One region of the Xanthobacter wiegelii genome, then DNA from elsewhere that is predicted to be linked to it. Evidence: predicted binding sites of a transcription regulator. Region 1 holds the regulator's gene; the other holds the start of a gene.
The links. The regulator PhoB, encoded in region 1, activates phosphate uptake and scavenging genes when phosphate is short. The targets are predictions, from matches to a motif close to TGTCATNNANCTGTCAT.

Region 1 (7,042 bases):
TGGTGTTCCAGAAGCCGACGCCCTTCCCCATGTCGATCTATGACAACATCGCCTTCGGCGTGAAGCTGCACGAGAAGCTCTCCAAGTCGCAGATGGACGAGCGCGTGGAATGGTGCCTGCGCAAGGCCGCCATCTGGGACGAGACCAAGGACCGCCTGCACACCTCGGCGCTCGGCATGTCCGGCGGCCAGCAGCAGCGCCTGTGCATCGCCCGCACCATCGCGGTGAAGCCCGAGGTGATCCTGCTCGACGAGCCCACCTCGGCGCTGGACCCCATCTCCACCTCGAAGATCGAGGATCTGATCGACGAGCTGAAGCAGGAATTCACCATCGTCATCGTCACCCACAACATGCAGCAGGCCGCGCGCTGCGCCGACATGACCGCCTTCTTCTATCTGGGCGAGCTGATCGAGGTGGCCCCCTCCGACGTGATCTTCACCAATCCGAAGGAGATCAAGACGCGCGACTACATCACCGGCCGCTTCGGCTGACCGATTGAAGGATCACTGAGATGCCGGATCATATCGTTGCCTCCTTCGACCAGGAGCTGAAGGAAATCGGCCGCAAGGTCGTCGAGATGGGCGGACAGGCCGAGCGCCTGGTCGCCGACAGCGTCACATCCCTCATCCGCCGCGACAGCGCCCTCGCCCAGAAGGTGGTGCTGCTCGACGCCACCGTCGACCAGGTTCAGCGCGAGATCGAGGACCGGGCCATCCTGGTCATCGCCAAGCGCCAGCCGGTGGCCATCGACCTGCGCGAGATCGTCGCCGCGATCCGCATCGCCAACGACCTGGAGCGCATCGGCGACCTCGCCAAGAACGTCGGCAAGCGCGTCATCGCGATCGAGGGCGAGTATCATCCGGCCAAGCTCGTGCGCGGGGTGGAGCACATCTCCGACCTCGTGCTGGAGCAGCTGAAGGAAGTGCTCGACGCCTACGCCGCCCGCAACGACGCCAAGGCGGTGGAAGTGTGGGGCCGCGATGGCGCCATCGACACCATGTACACCTCGCTGTTCCGCGAGCTCCTCACCTACATGATGGAGGATCCGCGCAACATCTCGGTGTGCACGCACCTGCTGTTCTGCGCCAAGAACATCGAGCGCATCGGCGACCACGCGACCAATATCGCGGAGATCGTCCACTACATGGTCACGGGTCAGAACCTGCCGGAGACCCGCCCGAAGGCGGACGCCTCCAGCGACACCACCCTGCCCTTCCCGGGCCGCACCACAACCGTTCAGAGCTGATCCAACAGACCTGAAGACGGGGCGCGGAGCCCCGATAGTGACGGATAGACCAAAGTGCCGGCGCGTATTCTGATCGTCGAGGACGAAGAGCCGTTGACCCTCCTGCTCCGGTACAATCTGGAGTCGGAGGGCTACGGCGTCGAAAGCGTGGGACGCGGCGACGAGGCCGAGACCCGGCTGCGCGAGAGCGTGCCGGATCTCATCATCCTCGACTGGATGCTGCCCGGCCTCTCCGGCATCGAATTGTGCCGGCGGCTGCGCACCCGGCCGGAAACCGAACGCCTGCCCGTCATCATGCTCACCGCCCGCGGGGAGGAGACCGAGCGGGTGCGCGGCCTCGCCACAGGCGCCGACGATTATGTGGTGAAGCCCTTCTCCGTGCCCGAGCTGCTCGCCCGCGTGCGCGCCCTGCTGCGCCGGGCCAAGCCCGAGCATGTGGCGACGCTGCTTCGCGCCGGCGACATCGAACTGGACCGCGAGACGCACCGGGTGCACCGCGCCGGCCGCGAGATCCATCTCGGCCCCACCGAGTTCCGCCTGCTGGAATTCCTGATGCAGAGCCCCGGCCGCGTCTTCTCCCGCGAGCAATTGCTCGACGGCGTATGGGGCCAGGACGTCTATATCGACGAGCGCACGGTGGACGTTCACGTCGGCCGCCTGCGCAAGGCCATCAACCGCGGCCGCCAGTCGGACCCCATCCGCACCGTGCGCGGCGCCGGCTATTCCTTCAACGAGATGTTCGCCCGCGCGCATTGAGCGTTGCTTCCGCTCAGACGCCGCGCGGGCTTTTGGGGCGTTGTCTTCGCTCAGGCGCCGCGCGGGCTTTTTGAGGCTCCGACCTCTCCAATTGAGCGCCGTCATCGTCCGGCTGCACCGAAAATCGGGCACCCCTCCAGCCGAGAAGTGGATCGCCCGCACGAGGCGGGCGATGACGGGGCGGAAGATTAAGAGCGCGCGGCGAGGGCCATACGGCCCGCCCCCTCACCCCGTCCGCACCCCGATCAGCCCCAGCGCCTGCTTCGCCGCGCGCTCGCCGGAGAGCCAGGCGCCGCCGACCGTGCCCCAGAGGGTCTCGTGGGTATGCTCGCCGGCGAAGACGAGGCGTCCGCCGACCGTCTCGGTGAAGGCGCGGCGCATGTTGCCGAACCCTGGCAGCGCGCAGGAGAAGGCGCCCAGCGCCCACGGCTCCTTGCTCCAGCGGGTGGCGAACACCTTGCCGACGCGCGCGCCGGCATCCGCGCCGAACTCGCGGGTCAACGCCGCCTTCACGAAGGAAGCGGCGGCCTCGGGCGGGCTGTCGGCGAGGCCGGCCGCCACGGCGCCGCCCACCTCCAGGCTGTAGAGATCACTGCCGCCGATGCGGGCGCGCAGCGCATAGGCGCGCGGGCTGTCGGCACGGAAATAGATCAGCTCGTCGGCGCCCAGGTTGCCGGGATTGCGCGGCAGGCGGAAGCCGATGTGGTCGAACGCCCCAAGGGTGATCTTCTCCACCGCCGTGCGGTAGCGCGGGGGGAAGGTGGGGCCGATGCGCAGCTTGCCGGCGGCGATGACGCTGGGCGGCACGGCGACGATCACCGTGCGGCCGGTGACGGTGCCCTTGTTGGTCTGCACCGAGACCAGGCGGGGGCTGAGATCGATGGACCGCGCCACCACTTCGAGGCGCACCGTGAGCGGCCGCGCGAGCTGCGCCACCAGCGTGCCGACGCCCTGCCGGCAGATGTCCTCGCTCTCGCGTTCGTCGCCGCGGGAGACATCCACGGTGGAGACCTGATCGAGCTCCTTGGCGCAGGTGAACGGGCCGAGCACGAAGCGCGCGCTGTCCCCCCACGGCCCGAGGTCCGGCAGCGCGCGGGCGGCAGCCATGTCCCGGTTGGCGTCACCGGCGGCGACGATGGCCCGCTCGCCCCGGCGCACCGTGGCGATGAAATCCTCATAATCGGCATCGCCCGCCTCGCGCCCGCCGACATAAAGCCGGCCGCCGTCCGGCGCGCGATAAATGTCGAGCCCCTCGGCCCGGCCGAAGGCGGCCATGGGGCGGGCCGCCGGCATGTTGAGACGGGCGGACCCGAGATCGAACGGCACGCCGAACTGGGTGGTATCCGTGATCGTGCGCCCGCCCACCTGCTTGCCGGCCTCGAGCAGCACATAGCTGCGTCCGGCCTCGGCGACACGGCGGGCGGCGGCGATGCCGGCCGCGCCGGCGCCGATGATGATGACGTCCGCCTCGGTCTGCTGGCCGAGCGCGCGGGTGGTGGCAAGGCTCAGGCCCGCGATCGGCGCGGCCGCCAGCGCGGCACCGCGCAGGATGAGCGCGCGTCGGGAAAGGGAAAGGCGATCGGGTCCGGTCACGGCGGGGACGCTACCATGGGGCGCTGAGCGGGGCGAGGGGGCGTGGGAACCGCCTTTTGCCCGTCGCTGTCATCGCCCGCCTTGTGCGGGCGATCCACGGCGCCGCGGGAGGGGTGCCGGGAAAACCGTGCAACCGGACGAGTGGTTGGGTGGATCGCCCGCACAAGGCGGGCGATGACGGCCCTCGGAAGATGGCGCGCGCGAAAAATTCACGAGCGCCTGCGTCTTTGACAGCTGTCGGGCTCTAACCTTCGCAAAATTGTAAGCCGGCATGTGGATAAAGGGGCGCGCGAACGGGCCGCCCCGCTCGCGCTCAGGAAGGGCGGGGAGACCCATGAAGGATCCGGTTCAGAAGACCATCGGCTACAGGCTCACCCACACCGCGCGCCTGCAGAAGGCGCTGTCGGCCCGCCTCCTCGCCGGCCTCGGGCTGTTTCCCGGTCAGGAATCCGTGCTGAAGCTCCTGTGCGAGGCGGACGGCCGCACCATGGGCGATCTCGCCTCGGCGCTGCGCGTGCGCCCGCCCACCGCCTCCAAGACCATCGCCCGGCTGACGACGCAGGGCCTCGTGGAGCGCCGCGCCACCGATGGCGACGGCCGGCTCGTGCGCGTTTTCCTCACCGAGGCGGGACGCGACCGCGGCGCCTCCATCGATCACGTGTGGGACCAGCTGGAGGCCGAGATGGTGGTCGGCCTCGACAGCAAGGAGAAGAAGCGCCTGCGCAAACTCCTGCGCAAGGTGGAGAAGAACCTCGCCCTGCGCCTCGGCGCCGACGGCGGCCTCGATGACGAGGCCGAGCCTGGAGACGAGGACGAGGACGCCTGAGCGGCGCCCCTCTCCGCCCGCGCCGCGCGCCCTGTTCGCCTGGTCCGCCTTGCACGGGACGCATGGAGGGCTGCGCGCCCATGCGCCCCCGCGCCCTTTCCTCCCGATCCATCCCGCGCTATGCGTGGGAGGATTGGTTTTCAATCGATTAAGCCATACCGGCACAGCCGCCGCGCCAACGGCAGAAACTTGGGACAGCCGGCCGGAGCCGGCGCCGCACCGGGGGAAACATGTCCAACGCCATCGATCTGAAGGACCGCTTCGCCATCGTCACCGGCGGCGCGCAGGGCATCGGCCGCGCCGTGGTGGAGCGCTTCCTCGCCTCCGGCGCCCGCGTCGCCATCTTCGATCGCGACAGCGCCCTTGTGGTGAAGACCGCCGATGATCTCGGCCGCGCCCGCGTCATGCCCGTGACCGTGGACGTGAGCAGCCTCGCCGACGTGGAGCGCGCGGTGGCCGAGGTGCACGCCGAATTCGGCCGCATCGACATCCTCGTCAACAATGCCGGCGTCGCCGGAGCGAACCACAAGACGTGGGACTATCCCGAAGCGGAATGGAAGAAGGTGATGGCCATCAATCTCGACGGCCCCTTCTTCTGCTGCCGCACCGTGGCCCCGCACATGATCGCGCAGAGATACGGGCGCATCGTCAACGTGGCCTCAATCGCCGGCAAGGAAGGCAATCCCAACGCCTCGGCCTACTCTGCCTCGAAGGCGGGGGTGATCGCGCTCACCAAGTCGCTGGGCAAGGAGCTGGCCGAATTCGACATCGCGGTGAACTGCGTGACGCCCGCCGCCGCGCGCACCGCCATCTTCGACCAGATGAGCCAGCAGCACATCGACTACATGCTCTCCAAGATCCCGCGCGGACGCTTCGTGCAGGTCGATGAGGTGGCGGCGACCATCGCGTTCGCCGCCTCGGCGGACTGCTCCTTCACCACGGGCGCGGTGTTCGATCTCTCCGGCGGCCGCGCCACCTACTGAGGATCGCCATGCGCGCGCCGGGAGACACCCACGTCACGCCCGCCCCGGCGCCGCTGGTCGGCATCGCGCTCATGTGCCTCGCGGTGATGAGCTTCGCGCTGACCGACACCACGGCCAAATGGCTGAGCGCCCACATCAACGTGCTGATCGTGGTGTGGGCGCGCTATGTGATCCACTTCGCGCTATCCCTGCTGGTGTTCAACCCCTGGACCGTTCCGGGACTGATGCGCACCAAGCGCCCGGTGCTGCAGATCGTCCGCTCGGCGCTGCTGTTCGCCACCACGGCGCTGAACTTCACGGCCCTCCAGTTCCTGCAGCTGGACCAGACCGTCTCCATCATGTTCTCCATTCCCTTCTTCGTGGCCCTGTTCGCCGGGCCGCTTCTGGGCGAGCGGGTGGGGCTGGAGCGATGGCTCGCCATCATCGTCGGCTTTGCCGGCATCCTTCTGGTGGTTCGGCCGGGGGCCGGCGGCATCCATCCGGCCGCCATCCTCTCGCTGGTGGCGGCGGCGACCTACGCGCTCTATTCCATCACCACCCGAATGCTGGCGCGCACGGACGCCAGCAAGACGACACTGTTCTACACCGCGCTTGTCGGCTCCGTGGTGGCGAGCATTCCCCTGCCTTTCGTGTGGGAAACGCCGCGCGATCCGGCGGTGATCGGCGCCATGCTCGGCCTCGGCGCGGTGGCCGGCGCGGGCCATTTCGTGCTCATCCTCGCCCATGCCCGGGCACCGGCGGCGACGCTCGCGCCTTACATCTACACCCAGATCCTGAGCATGATCGCCCTCGGCTGGCTGGTGTTCGGGCAGGTGCCCAGCCTGTGGACGCTGGCGGGGGCCGCCATCGTCATCGCCTCCGGCACCTATCTTCTGGTCCGCGACGCGCGCGCCCGGCCGCAGTGAGCGAATTGGGCCAAAGGTCCATCAGCCCTGATTGATGGAGCTTTGGCGAGCCCGCGCGGCGCCTGAGCGTGGCCGCCCGGCGTCGGTCGCAGACCGGAGCGAATGAGTAAAGTACGATCCTTCTCGGTTTCGCCAGATTGCAGCTTATGCTGTGCGTTCTTCCGTCTGAAACCGCAGGACCATCATGAGCGCCGCCCGTCTACTTGTCGTCGAAGGAAATACCGCGGAGGCCCGCGCCCGGCAGGTGGCTTTCGGTGGTCAGGCGGCAAGCGAGGGCTATGCGCAGCTGCTGCGCGAGTTGTTCCCCGGCGCCGTGACCGTGGACATCTGCTATCCGGCCGATGCCGGCGCGAACCTGCCCGATGCCGGCGGCATCGAGGGCTATGACGGCATCGCCATCACCGGCTCCTCGCTCAACATCTACAATGGCGGGCCGGAGATCACCCAGCAGATCGAGCTGATGCGCACCGCCTTCACCACGGACGTGCCCATCTTCGGCAGCTGCTGGGGCCTCCAGCTTCTCACCGTCGCGGCCGGCGGCGCGGTGCGGCGCAATCCGCGCGGGCGGGAGGTGGGCTTCGGCCGTCGCATCCGCATGACGGCGGAAGGCGCGGCGCACCCCATCTTCGACGGCAAGCCGGCGGTATTCGAGGCCATGACCGTGCATCTCGACGAGGTGGAGACGCTGCCGGAGGGCGCGCGGCTCCTCGCCAGCAACGATCATTCGGTGGTT
Region 2 (7,042 bases), 2.2 Mb from region 1:
ATCAGCGACCGTGCCGAGTTGGCCGAGCAGACCAGCAGAACATTGTAGACGCGATCATTCCCAGCGGCAGGACGCAGCTGTGGAAAGGCCGCGGGGCCGGTCCCGCACCGGGGGGAGACGGCAAAACCCATCTCCGCCATCAGTTGGCTCAGCACAGGGCCCGCTGTGGACAAGCTGACGGCATAGATGATGGACCGTCCCTCGCGCCGCGACGTGACAAGGCCGGCACGCTCCAGCACGCCGAGGTGCACCGACATGGTATTGTGCGCTACCGCCAGCAGGCGGGCGATGTCGCCCGCCTGAAGGCCATAGGGCACATAGCGCAGCAGAAGACGATAAGTCTCGAAGCGCGTGCCTTGGGACAGCGCATCGAAGATCCGCGTGGCGTCTTCCCCATTCAGCTTCGTCTCGTCCATCTTGTCTCACCGTTCGAATGCTGCTCACGCGTCAGCCCAAGTGCCTCAGGCGCCGCCCTTGAAGGTCCTGGCCCAATAGTCCTTGACCTGCTGGACCAGAGCCGGCGGCAAGGGAACATAGCCGAGCTCGGACGCAAATTTCTCGCCCTCGCCCAGGGCGAAACGCCAGAACTCGAAGGCGGCTTGGCTGTTCGCCGGCACCTTCGGCTCGCGGTACATGAGAGCGAAGGTGGTCGCCGCAATAGGATAGGCATCCTCGGCGGGGGAATCGGTGATGACGACGAAAAAGTCCTTGGCGCCGGCCCAATCGAAGCTCAGCGCCGCCGCCTGGAACGCCGCCGCGCTGGGTGCGATGAACTTGCCAGCACGGTTCTGGACGAGGCCATAGGCCAGCTTCACCTGCACCACATAGGTGTATTCGACATAGCCGATGGCATTCGGGACCCGCTTGACCTCGGTCGAGACCCCTTCGTTACCGCGCGCGCCATACCCCACCGGCCAGGCGACTGCGCTGCCTTCGCCGACCTGCTGCTTCCACTCCGGGCTCGCCTTGGCAAGGTAGGACACCCAGTTGAACGTGGTTCCAGATCCATCGGAACGGTGCACCACCACGATCTTCGCGTTGGGCAGCTTGACGTCGGGATTGAGGGCCCTGATGGCGGGATCGGACCAGGTCGTGACCTTGCCGAGATAGATGTCAGCGAGAAGGGCGCCGGTGAAGCGGAGCTGGCCGGGCCCCACGCCGTCCACGTTGAACACCGGAACGACGCCACCGAACACGATGGGGAACTGGCCGAGGCCATATTTCTCCAGTTCTTCCGGCTTCAGCGGCTTGTCGGACGCGCCGAAATCCACCACCCCGTCCTTAATACGGTTGACGCCGGCCGACGAACCCACCGACTGGTATCCTACGATGTGGCCTGTGCGCTCACGAAACGCCTCCGCCCATTTCCAGATGATCGGATAGGCGAAGGTGGAGCCGGCACCCCGCACCTCCGCGGCGCGCGCCGGAGGCGCGAACATCGACAGGGCCGCGAGCGTCGCCGCAGCTGTCCAGACAAGAATGCGATTCACGGCTGGCCTCCCTTGGGTCCTAGCGACATATCGCTGGAAACAGATAGCTCCATACGAGTCATTATGTCGATAGGAGTGGACAGATCGCTATATGGCCTTCATGTCACTCTTGTGACGCCATTTGCGTCGCGCCAATCGCAGCGATAGTATAAATTATCGATATGTCGATACAAATGGAAATGATGTAATGTAGAGACGGAATGCTCGCGAGGTTGAGAGGCAAATTTGTTCGGGAGGAGAAATGAATAATAGGCGCTTCATATGGACTTTATATAAGTAATATACGTCAATCGAAGTCGGATAGCCTCTCAAAAATTGCAATCAACCATGGACAATTGCCACGATGTCCATATGATTTACATGAAATAAAGCCAACCATAGCCTAGAACTACGTTGCGTCATATTCGATAAAATCTCTGTTGATTCAGGAATATCGCTCGATATACACAAATTGTCATGAATTTGTTACATAACATGCTTAGAGCCCGTGAGGCTAGGTGAGCATCAGAAGCCCTAGCGGCACTGTCCAGGGAGACGGCATCCTCATGAAGATCATCACTCTCGCGAGCGCCCTCGCGCTGCTCGCTACCGGCGCGGCCTTCAACGGCGCCGCTGCCCAGGCACTGGTCAAGGTCGACGGGTCGTCCACGGTATTCCCCGTGACCGAAGCCATGGCGGAGGAATTCCAGAAGGCGAACAAGGATATCAAGGTGACGGTCGGCATCTCCGGTACCGGCGGCGGCTTCAAGAAGTTCTGCCGCGGAGAGATCGACATCTCTGACGCCTCGCGCCCCATCACCTCCGCCGAGCAGAAGGCCTGCAAGGAAGCCGGCATCGAGTATATCGAATTGCCGGTCGCCCTTGATGCGCTCACGGTCATCGTCCACCCGTCCAACACCTGGGCGAGCGAGATGACGGTTGCGGATCTGAAGAAGATCTGGGAGCCCGAGGCCCAGGGCAAGATCACCAACTGGAAGCAGGTCCGCGACAGCTACCCGGATCGGCCGCTGGTGCTCTACGGCGCGGGCGTCGACTCAGGCACTTACGACTATTTCACCGCCGCCATCGTCGGCAAGGAGCATTCCAGCCGCGGCGACTTCACCGCATCGGAGGATGACAACGTGCTGGTCCAGGGCGTGGCGGGCGATCCCAACGCCCTCGGCTTTTTCGGCCTTGCTTACTATGAAGAGAACACCGGCAAGCTGAAGGCGGTGAAGATCAAGGTCGATGACGCCGCGCCCGCCGTGGAGCCGTCGGTCGAGAACGCCCGCACCGGCAAGTACCAGCCTCTGTCGCGGCCGATCTTCATCTACGTGAACAAGAAGGCGGCCGAAACCCGTCCGGAGGTGGCGAAGTTCGTTGAGTTCTACCAGGACCCGAAGCACGCGGTCGAGCTGGTCAAGGAAGTCGGCTATGTGCCGCTGCCCGAGGCCGCCCTGAAGGTGTTCCAGGAGCGCTTCAAGAAGCGTGAGATCGGCACCGGCTTCACCGGGTCCAAGGTCGGCGTCTCCGTCGAGGATCTCGTCAAGGAAAAGCTCGTCTACTGACAGGTGATCTTGAGGGACCTGAGGGAGGTGCTCCGGCGCCTCCCTCCATTCAGGTGAGGGTTGGACGTGGTCGCACCGGTGTCTCCAGACTCAAGAACAGGCCGGTTGCGCCTGACGGTTTCTCCGGTCTTCCTGGCGCGACGCCGGGTGGTGGACCGCATCATGCGCGTTGTCCTGTTTCTCAGTGCCGCACTCTCTGTCCTGGTCACGGCGGGCATCGTCTACGTCCTCCTGTCCGAAAGCCTGAAATTCTTCGCACAGGTGTCGATCATCTCCTTCCTGACCGACACACAATGGACGCCGGTGTTTCAGGACAAGCACTTCGGCATCATGACTCTGGTATCCGGTACTTTGGTGAGTTCGCTCATCGCCCTGCTCGTCGCGATTCCAGCCGGTACCGTGCTCGCAATCTATCTGTCGGAGTTCGCGCGGCCACAGGTGCGCGAGACCATCAAGCCGTTTCTGGAGCTTATCGCAGGCGTGCCCACTGTGGCATTCGGCTATTTCGCTCTTTTGTTCCTCACGCCCATCTTCCAGATCTTCATTCCCGGGCTGGCGGGCTTCAACCTGCTCGTGCCGGGCATCGTCATGGGCATCATGATCCTGCCCTACATCGTTTCCGTGAGCGAGGACGCCATGCGCGCGGTCCCTGCGGAACTGAGGGAGGGGGCCTATGCGCTGGGCTTCACGCGGCTCCAGACGGCGACGCGGGTGGTGATCCCCGGCGCCTTCTCCGGGGTGACGGCGGCCTACATCCTCGGCATGTCGCGGGCGGTGGGCGAGACCATGGTGGTGGCCATTGCTGCGGGCCAGCAGGCGAAGCTCGCCCTGAACCCTCTGGAGGGCGCAGCCACGATCACCTCCTATATCGTCCAGATCAGCCTCGGCGACGTGCCACATGGCTCCATCGCTTATCTCACCATCTTCGCGGCGGGCATGACGCTGTTCCTCATGACTTTCGCCTTCAACATTCTCGCCTTCTGGCTCCGCCAGAAATACCGTGAAGTCTATTGAGGGGATGGCCGTGAAGCCGCTCGCCGCTCAACCCTCCCGCCGCCTCTCCGACGCGGAAATCGTCGCTCGGGCGCATCGGTCCGACCGCAATTTCGCGATCCTGGGCCTCAGCGTGCTCGTCATTTCCATGATCGTTCTGCTGTCGCTCATCGTGGACTTCATGGTGGACGGGCTTGGCCGCATTGATCTTGATTTCCTGACGAGCTTCCCCTCCCGACGCGCTTCGGAGGCCGGCATTCTGTCCGCCTGGGTCGGCACCACGCTGGTGATGCTGGTGACGACGGCGCTGGCGGTGCCGCTCGGCGTCGCAGCAGGCCTCTATCTTGAGGAATATGCGCCGCGGAACTGGATCACCCATCTCATCGAAATCAATGTGACCAATCTCGCGGGCGTGCCCTCCATCATCTATGGGCTGCTCGCCCTCGGCCTGTTCGTGCAGAGCTTCGCCATGGGCCAGACGATTCTAGTTGCGGGCATCACGCTGGCGCTTCTCATCCTGCCCATCATCATAGTCGCCACACGCGAGGCGGTGCGCTCCATCCCGCTCGAGATCCGCGAGGGCGCCTATGCGCTTGGCGCCGACAAATGGCAGACGGTGAGCGGCTACATCCTGCCCACCGCGCGTCCCGGCATCCTCACGGGTGCCATCGTCGGTATGTCACGGGCCATCGGCGAGACCGCGCCCATCATCACCATCGGCGCGCTCACCTTCATCGCCTTCCTGCCGCCTTCACCGGTCCAGGACACCTTTCCGTTCATCAATTTCAACTGGCTCAACTCGCCGTTCACGGTGATGCCGATCCAGATGTTCAACTGGGTTTCACGTCCCCAGGCGGCGTTCCACGTGAACGCAGCAGCAACCGGTCTCATTCTGCTGCTTATGACGCTGCTGATGAATGCGATCGCCATCTGGCTGCGCTACAAGATCCGCCGGAGCATGCGCTGATGCTGCAGCCCGGCCTTTCGGAGAACGAGATGACCGCCGTGACCCCAGCATTGGACGCCGTGGCCAGCAAGGAGCCCGCCCCCCTGCGCGCTTCTGTTCGCAACCTCAATTTCTTCTACGGCGACAACCAGGCGCTCAAGGGGGTGGAGCTTCCGATCGTCGAGGGTAAGGTCACCGCCCTCATTGGGCCGTCGGGATGTGGAAAGTCCACGCTCCTGCGCTGCTTCAACCGCATGCATGACCTATATCCGGGCAACCGGTATCAGGGCGAGATCATCCTCTATCCGGAGGGGATCAACATCGTGGCGCCGGAAGTAGATCCAATGCTCGCGCGTTTGCGCATCGGCATGGTGTTCCAGAAGCCCAACCCGTTTCCGAAATCGGTCTATGAGAATGTGGCATCCGGCCTCCACATCCGGGGCATCCGGAATCGCTCCGAAGTGGATGGGCGCGTGGAAGCCGCGCTACGCCAAGCCGCCCTATGGGACGAGGTGAAGGACCGCCTCCAGGAATCCGCCTATGGATTGTCGGGCGGCCAGCAGCAGCGCCTGTGCATCGCCCGCACCCTCGCCCCAGATCCGGAGCTCATCCTGCTCGACGAACCCACTTCGGCCCTCGACCCCATCGCCACGGCGAAGATCGAGGAACTGATGGACGAGTTGCGGGGCGCCTACACCATCGTGATCGTCACCCACAACATGCAGCAGGCGGCGCGCATCTCGGATTTCACCGCCTTCATGCATCTCGGCCACATGGTGGAATACGACGTGGCCAGCCTGATCTTCACCAACCCAACCGAGGAGCGCACGCGCTCCTATATCACCGGCCGGTTCGGCTGAGGCGTTCGGCTCGGTGGGAGGCGGCGGGAAGTTCGCTCGTGGACTTGGCATTCGGGCGCTTCAGCGACGGCAGTAGATTCGGCCTCACGTCTCAGCCACGATCTTCCCGATGTCGGTGATGTCATATCCGCCGATGCTCTTGAACTCGTTCTGGAACCGCTCCGAGCGCAGGATCTTGAGCATCGTCGCGACCTCCGGTGTGTCGAGATGCTCTTTACGGACCACAAGGTCGTAGCGTTCCCTCTTCAGTGGGACGAAGTCCACATTATCTACTTGGCGGGCGACCTTTTCCATCCCCACCGCCACGTCGGCGTCGCCACGGCCCACTGCGCTCGCCACGGCGAGATGGGATTGGTTCTCGCTATCGTAGCCCTTAATCCGGCTGGCGTAGAGATCGAGGAGCTTCAGGTTCTCGTCGAGCAGCACCCGCGATCCCGCCCCCTTCTCGCGGTTGATCATGGTGATGTCGTCGCGGGCGAAGTCCTGCCATGTTCGGATGGCCTTCGGGTTGCCTTTGGCGACGTAGAGGCCCTGCATGCGGTAGGTGACGTTGACCACCGCGCAGCGCACGCCAGGCAGTAAGGCACGGACATAGGGCACGTTGTAGTCGTCGCCGGCGCTGTCCCACAGATGTGCGCTCGCGACGGAGACCTTGCCGTAATAGAGCGAGACGAGGCTGTCGTAGCTGCCGATATAGGCCCTGAGCGCCATGACGCCGTGCATGCGCATGAAGTTGGACAGGATGTCGAGGATGAGGTCCTGGCCGCAGATGATGAAGCCGTCCCCGGCCCGACGCTCCGCCTTCAGGTCAAAATACCGGTTCTCGTCGAATGCCGGGCGGCCTGCCAGCTCGGGCGCGCGCGCGGCCCTGCCGGAGCGCTCGATATAGTCGCGCACGTTCGCCTCGGTGAAGCGGATCTTACGGCCGACCTTGTAGAAGCCGATCCCGCCTGCCTTGATCAGAGCATAAATGCCGCTCCGGCTGACGTGCAGCCGCTCGGCCACATCTTCGACAGTCAGGGCGTTAGGCGTATCCATGGAATGTCCGGCATCTCAATTCATCTAATTTCATATCATTTGGCATATAGCTCGGCCTTCGGCCAGCCGTCCTGACCATTCTATCTTTACAAAACAACATCTATTCGCCACGCTCGGCTCATTAAACCAGCAATATACCCGTCAAATCGTTTGTTTTCGTATCAATTC

Region 2: a site for PhoB is predicted at 1,943-1,959, ahead of V5F63_RS14240 (PstS family phosphate ABC transporter substrate-binding protein). Genes of this name have one in related genera too.

What each region holds. Positions count from the first base shown of each region.
Region 1 covers NZ_CM195529.1:5,239,992-5,247,033, forward strand. Annotated here, with positions in the region: gene pstB (phosphate ABC transporter ATP-binding protein PstB) at 1-491, shown strand, start outside; gene phoU (phosphate signaling complex protein PhoU) at 512-1,246, shown strand; gene phoB (phosphate regulon transcriptional regulator PhoB) at 1,301-2,002, shown strand; gene V5F63_RS24560 (flavin monoamine oxidase family protein) at 2,228-3,595, opposite strand; gene V5F63_RS24565 (MarR family winged helix-turn-helix transcriptional regulator) at 3,930-4,421, shown strand; gene V5F63_RS24570 (SDR family NAD(P)-dependent oxidoreductase) at 4,652-5,404, shown strand; gene V5F63_RS24575 (DMT family transporter) at 5,413-6,309, shown strand; gene V5F63_RS24580 (type 1 glutamine amidotransferase) at 6,494-7,042, shown strand, end outside.
Region 2 covers NZ_CM195529.1:3,069,944-3,076,985, reverse strand. Annotated here, with positions in the region: gene V5F63_RS14250 (arsenate reductase/protein-tyrosine-phosphatase family protein) at 1-416, opposite strand, end outside; gene pstS (phosphate ABC transporter substrate-binding protein PstS) at 462-1,490, opposite strand; gene V5F63_RS14240 (PstS family phosphate ABC transporter substrate-binding protein) at 2,036-3,037, shown strand; gene pstC (phosphate ABC transporter permease subunit PstC) at 3,200-4,051, shown strand; gene pstA (phosphate ABC transporter permease PstA) at 4,062-4,997, shown strand; gene pstB (phosphate ABC transporter ATP-binding protein PstB) at 4,997-5,836, shown strand; gene V5F63_RS14220 (helix-turn-helix transcriptional regulator) at 5,921-6,874, opposite strand.